One region of the Bacillus paramobilis genome, then DNA from elsewhere that is predicted to be linked to it. Evidence: riboswitches for the same ligand, from Rfam matches in the RefSeq annotation. Region 1 holds a riboswitch; each other region holds the start of a gene.
The links. A riboswitch is a leader RNA that binds a small molecule or an ion and turns the genes downstream of it on or off. The one in region 1 is predicted to bind S-adenosylmethionine.
Positions count from the first base shown of each region.

Region 2: another riboswitch for S-adenosylmethionine. It lies ahead of AABL52_RS02515 (methionine ABC transporter ATP-binding protein); the one in region 1 lies ahead of metI (cystathionine gamma-synthase/O-acetylhomoserine thiolyase).
Region 3: another riboswitch for S-adenosylmethionine. It lies ahead of AABL52_RS11585 (M20 family metallopeptidase); the one in region 1 lies ahead of metI (cystathionine gamma-synthase/O-acetylhomoserine thiolyase).

Region 1 is NZ_CP151108.1:1,182,757-1,184,960, forward strand. Features, by position in the region: gene metC (cystathionine beta-lyase) at 1-220, opposite strand, end outside; gene metI (cystathionine gamma-synthase/O-acetylhomoserine thiolyase) at 217-1,329, opposite strand; SAM riboswitch class I at 1,423-1,532, opposite strand; SAM riboswitch class I at 1,737-1,846, shown strand; gene AABL52_RS06165 (bifunctional homocysteine S-methyltransferase/methylenetetrahydrofolate reductase) at 1,917-2,204, shown strand, end outside.
Region 2 is NZ_CP151108.1:516,515-518,718, forward strand. Features, by position in the region: gene AABL52_RS02500 (toprim domain-containing protein) at 1-182, shown strand, start outside; gene AABL52_RS02505 (thioredoxin family protein) at 186-494, shown strand; gene AABL52_RS02510 (hypothetical protein) at 649-993, shown strand; SAM riboswitch class I at 1,119-1,226, shown strand; gene AABL52_RS02515 (methionine ABC transporter ATP-binding protein) at 1,406-2,204, shown strand, end outside.
Region 3 is NZ_CP151108.1:2,240,274-2,242,477, forward strand. Features, by position in the region: gene AABL52_RS11580 (AAA domain-containing protein) at 1-732, shown strand, start outside; SAM riboswitch class I at 808-910, shown strand; gene AABL52_RS11585 (M20 family metallopeptidase) at 999-2,204, shown strand.

The DNA of each region.
Region 1 (2,204 bases):
CGAAGGCAAATCCTTTTGTTCCGCCTTCTAATAATGCAATGATATCTTCAAGAGCTTCACGTGTTGGATTACCAGAGCGGCTATAGTCATATTTCCCGAACGTATCTACATCAAACTGGTGGAATGTTGATGTGTTATAGATGGGAACGTTAACAGCTCCTGTTTGTGAGTCATGTTTATATTGGTTGTGCAGTAAGAGTGTATCTATAGAATAACTCATATTCTTACACCTTCTTTTACAAGTGTAATGGCTTGCTTTAAGTCTTGAATTAAATCGTTACTATTTTCAATGCCCACGGAAAATCGAAGAAGACGATTGCATACACCGTTTGCTGTTCTGATTTCTTCTGGAATATCAGCGTGTGTTTGCGTTGCTGGATAGGTCATTAAACTTTCAACACCACCAAGACTTTCAGCGAATGTAATTAAGGATAAAGATTGTAAGAATGGATTGATCCACGTTTCATCTTTCAGGCGAAATGAGATCATACCGCCTTTTCCAGGATAAAATACATCTGTCACCCCGTCTTCATCATTTAAATAAGCGACAACTGCTTTTGCATTTTCTTCATGTTGTCTCATACGAAGCGCTAACGTTTTCATACCACGAATTAATAGCCATGAGTCAAATGGGCTTAAGACTGCACCAGAGGCATTATGGTAATGAGCGATTTCCTCACAAAGTTCCTTTCCTTTTGCAACGACAAGTCCGCTTAGTACATCGTTATGCCCACCTAAATATTTCGTTGCGCTATGAAGTACAATGTCAGCACCTTCTGTTAATGGCTGCTGTATATAAGGCGTGTAGAATGTGTTGTCTACAATAAGGAGTAGTCCGTGTCTTTTCGCTACAGTTGCGACAGCGGCAATATCAGTAACTTGCATTAATGGATTAGTCGGAGTTTCTATGAAAATAGCTTTCGTTTCAGCTGTGATAGCTTTCTCAATTTGTTGAATAGATTGTGTATTTACGTATCTACATCGAACGTTCCACTTTTTTTCGTGCTCAGAAAATAATCGATAAGTGCCGCCGTATAAATCTTCAGACACAATAAGTTCGTCTCCAGAACGGAATAGCGAAAGGACGAGGAGAACAGCTGCCATTCCGGAGCTACAGGCATAACCTTGTTCGCCGTATTCTAAGTCTGCGATTGCCTGTTCTAAAAGACCGCGAGTTGGATTTCCAGTTCGTGAATAGTCAAAACCAGTAGATTTACCAATTCCCTCGTGACGATAAGCAGTTGAGAAATAAACAGGCGGATTAACAGTTCCTGTTGTAGTTTCGCTCCGGTTTCCGATTTGTGCTAGTTTTGTTTCAATAGTTGACATGTAAAAATTCCTCCTTTTAAAGTTAACAATTAAGTGAATGTAAAATAAAAAAAGCCTTCTAAGAAGAAGGCTTTCGGTTTGAATAGAGTCTTCTTCTCATCTGTCAAATCTTTCACAATTTGCTGGAATTAGCACCTTATTAACAAATGTTAATGGTTGCTGAGGCGTCATAGGGCCAGTCCCTCTACCTCTCTAGATAAGAATGTTCGTATGAAATTTTATTATGTTTTTAACTTTACAACAAAAGATAATTGAATTGCAACTTTATTTTAAATAATTTTTATTTTTCCGCAAGTGTCATTGACTTTTGTATTTGTGCATGCTAAATTTATTAAAAAAATTAACAAACATTGTTAAAAGGGGAACGCATTTCCTTTTAGCTACATAAATAAAATAATAAAGACAAACTCTTATTGAGAGCGGTGGAGGGAAAGGCCCTGTGAAACCCGGCAACCTTCAAACGAAATGTTTGAAACGGTGCTAATACCTGCAAAACGATTGTTTTGCATAATAAGAGGAGGAACGATTATGTCCCCCTCTTCAAAGTGAAGAGGGGGTTTTTATATTGATAGAAATGAGGGAGATTTGTGAAATTACTAGATTTATTATCAAAAGGAATTGTAATAGGTGATGGTGCGGTTGGAACGTTATTACATTCACATGGTTTGCAAAGTAGTTTTGAAGAATTGAACATATCTGATCCAGATTTAATTATATCGATTCATAAGCAATATGTAGCTGCTGGGGCAGATGTAATTCAAACAAATACGTACGGAGCAAATGAAGCAAAATTGCGTATGTATGGTTTAGAAAATCAAGTTACTGAAATTAATAGAGCGGCAGTAAAATTGGCGAAAGCATCTGTTACAGATAGA
Region 2 (2,204 bases), 670 kb from region 1:
TACTAGTGGATGCTGATGATGCTGGAGAAAAGTTAAGGAAACAGTTTCGAAAAGAATTTCCGCAAGCTGAGCATATTTATATTGATCGCTCGTACCGAGAAGTGGCAACTGCGCCATCTTCACACTTAGCAAATGTATTATGGGGAGCTGACATTGACGTTTATACAGAATATTTACGGTAAGGAATGATAGAAGTGATTGACTGGACAGGAGCCGAAGCAACAGCCCTAATAGAGAACGAAGAAAAAACAGTGTTATATGTATATACTCCAATGTGTGGAACATGCCAATTAGCAAAAAAGATGTTAACAGTTGTTGAGATGACAATTGAAGACCTCAAAATTGGAATGTTAGATTTAAATTATGCTCCGCATTTAGCGAAAGAGTATGGAATCGAAAGTGTACCGTGTTTACTTGTTTTTGAAAATGGGACACTCATGAAGAAGATATATGCATTTCATTCGGTTGAATATTTATATACGGAATTAAAGTAGGCGGCAAAGTTTTTGCCGCCTCGACATATTTCTCGGGAAATATGTCGAGATGCAGGGTGGTTACAGTATTTGTCGAGCGAAAGTAACAGGATTGCTCTTTAGTGAGAGGGAATGGTATGTGTAATAGAAAGTGATATGAAGGATGTGATTTAGGGTGAAATTATATTCTTTGCTGCAATCATTTGTAAATTACGCTAATGGTCAATATCATTTAGAGCCGCTTTTAAGACAAGGAGAAAAAACTGTTAATTTCCGTTTTGGAGATGAAAGTTGTTCGCTACAAATTTCAAGGGATTATATAGAGCTGCTACATGAGGAAAGAGGAACGGAACAAATCGTTTGTGTAGATGAAGAAGATGTAAAACAATTGGTGAACGGAAATGTAAGGTTGCAAATGTTAATGAACGATGGACGTGTACAATATTCAGGAACGTATCGAACGATGCTATTAGTTGAATCGATGTTTCATATATGTAAACCGATGTCAGTAGGCGCTTAAAATTCTGAAGGTTCATTTTTTACGAAAATTTCTGTTGACATGGTGTGTGGATATTGATACAATTCAATTCATAAAATATAGACAATTTCATAAATTACAAATCAGACGAAAATGTAATCTGATTTCTCTTATCAAGAGAGGTGGAGGGACTGTGCCCTGTGAAGCCCGGCAACCGTCAACTTATGTTGAAATGGTGCCAATTCCTGCAAAGCAAATGCTTTGAGAGATGAGAGAGAGGGATAATGTTGTTATATACGCATATAAACCTTTCTGCTTCTCTAAAGCGGAAAGGTTTTTTTATTGTTTGAATGTGGAGGACATTCAAATAATAAAAGTAGTGATAACGGTGGACTACACGCATTAAACATAAAAAATTGCGGAGTCGATCCAAATAAAAAAGGGGTGATACACCATGATTCTATTAGAGAATGTAAAGAAAATATATAAAGCAAAAAGCGGTGATGTCACTGCTGTAGATAATGCCAATTTAAAAATAGACAAAGGTGAAATATTTGGTGTTATCGGATATAGTGGCGCTGGGAAAAGTTCGTTAATCAGATTATTCAATCAGCTAGAGAAACCAACTTCAGGCCAAATTACAATTGCAAATCGTGTGATTTCAGCAATTACAGGAAGTGAACTTCGTAAGGCAAGGCAAGAAATCGGAATGATTTTTCAGCATTTCAACTTACTTTGGTCACGAACTGTACGTGAAAATATCGAGTTTCCACTTGAAATCGCAGGTGTTGATAGGGCGGCGAGAAGAAAACGCGTTGATGAGCTAATTCATCTTGTTGGATTAGAAGGAAGAGGAGATGCGTATCCATCTCAGCTGAGCGGAGGACAAAAGCAACGCGTTGGTATTGCAAGAGCATTAGCTAACAACCCACAAGTGCTTTTATGTGATGAGGCAACATCAGCTCTTGATCCAGAAACGACAGATCAAATTTTAGATTTGTTATTAGATATTAATAAGCGTCTCGGTTTAACAATTGTACTCATTACACACGAGATGCATGTGATTCGGAAGATTTGTAATCGAGTGGCGGTAATGGAGAAAGGAAAGATTGTAGAAACGGGTCCAGTGCTGGATGTATTTCGCAATCCGCAGAAAGACATTACGAAACGATTTGTACAGCAGTTAACGGATTCTGAAGATACAAATGAAACGATTGAAAGCTTAATTGAAAAGTATCCAGATGGTAAAGTAG
Region 3 (2,204 bases), 1.1 Mb from region 1:
ACGTGTATTAGAGAAATGTTGCAGAGAACGAAATATCAAAACATACCAGTTTTAGCGGCGACGGTTCATAAGTTTCAAGGGTCTGAAAGAGATATGATGATTTTTGATACGGTTGATAGTTATCCGCAAGAACGACCTGGCGTGTTATTCTTTGACCATAAAAACCATCGCCTCGTCAACGTTGCAGTAACGAGAGCGAGAGGGAAGTTCATTCAATTATCAGATTGCCATTATATGCGTAAAAACTTATCGAGAAAACAAGCGTTATCACAATTAACAGCTCATATAGAACGACACGGAGATGTGTATGATCGTACGACATCAAGACAATTGTGGGAACGGAAAATTTCGAAACGTTTACGTTGGTTTATGGAAATGAATCTTGAAGAGCCGAAAGGACTATTGAAAGATATTTTGGCCGCAAAACGAAAAATTATTATTTCACTTCCAAGCACAAAACAAGTGGATAAGCGAGTATGGCAAGCGTTAATGCGTACAAATGCGCAAATAACAGTGTATAGTGATGGACCAGTTCCATTAAAAAATGTAAAGTTACAAAGGCAAAATAAAGCATTCCCGTTTATCGTAATCGATGATGAAATCTTTTGGGCAGGCGCACCGCTCACATCACAAATGATATTTGAAGGTAGTATGGAATTTCCGTACGTATGTGCAAGATTACAAGTACCGGAAACAATTGGTGTGTTAAAAGGATTTTTAGATATTCGGTAAATTCGGATAGGAATTCCTTGACTTTTAATCGGAATGAACATAGAATGAATGTAATTTAATATAATCTTATGAAAATTCTTATCACGAGAGGTTGAGGGACTGGCCCTATGACACCTCGGCAGCGGATTCTTTTATGAATACTGTGCCAATTCCAGCAAGGTAACTTGAAAGATAAGAAAGAAGCTCATTTTGACTGTAAATGCAGAAGCCTCTTTCTATCTTTTAGAAAGAGGCTTTTTTATGTGAAAATATAAGGGGGAAGACAAATGGGAGCGACTGGAGTAACGTCACAAAGAAAAACAATTGAAGAGAGTATAGAAAGAAATAAGGAAAAGTACATAGAAACAAGTCATGATATTCATGCGAATCCGGAGATTGGTAATCAAGAGTTTTACGCATCAAGAACGTTAAGTTTATTATTAGGAAGCGCAGGGTTTCAGCTGCAGCACAATATAGCTGGACATGAAACAGGTTTTATCGCGCGCAAAAGTTCAGGAAAACAAGGACCGGTCATCGCATTTTTAGCTGAGTATGACGCTTTACCAGGACTCGGTCATGCGTGTGGTCACAATTTAATTGGCACAATTAGCGTTGCAGCAGCGATCGCATTATCAGAAACGCTTGAAGAAATTGGCGGGGAAGTTGTCGTATTCGGAACGCCAGCAGAAGAAGGAGGGCCAAACGGTAGTGCGAAAGCGAGTTATGTAAAAGCGGGGTTATTTAAAGATATTGATGTGGCACTTATGATTCATCCGAGCGGAAAAACTGCGACAACGAGTCCTTCACTAGCAGTCGATCCACTTGATTTTCATTTTTACGGAAAAACAGCTCACGCCGCAGCTTCACCAGAAGAAGGAATTAACGCATTAGATGCGGTCATTCAGCTGTACAACAGCATTAATGCACTTCGCCAACAACTTCCGTCAGATGTGAAAATTCATGGCGTGATTACTGAGGGCGGAAAAGCGCCGAATATTATTCCAGACTACGCAGCAGCAAGGTTCTTCATCCGTGCAGCAACGAGAAAAAGATGTGCAGAAGTAACAGAAAAAGTAAGAAACATCGCACAAGGAGCAGCGCTAGCAACAGGTACGAAAGTGAAAATTCATCAATTCCAAAATGAAATCGATGAACTACTCGTAACAAAAACATTTAATGACGTCGTAGCCGAAGAATTAGAATTACAAGGTGAAGACGTAAATCGTAAAGAAAGATTTGGCATCGGCTCAACAGACGCAGGAAACGTAAGCCAAGTCGTACCGACCATTCATCCGTACATTAAAATCGGTCCAGACGATTTAATTGCGCATACGAATGAATTTAGAGAAGCAGCACGTTCAGAACTTGGAGATAAAGCATTAATTACATCCGCAAAAGCACTAGCAAATACAGCGTATCGATTAATTACAGAAGAAGGGTTGTTAGAGAAGGTGAAGGAGGAGTTTAGAGAGGCGCAGAGAAATCAGGGGTAG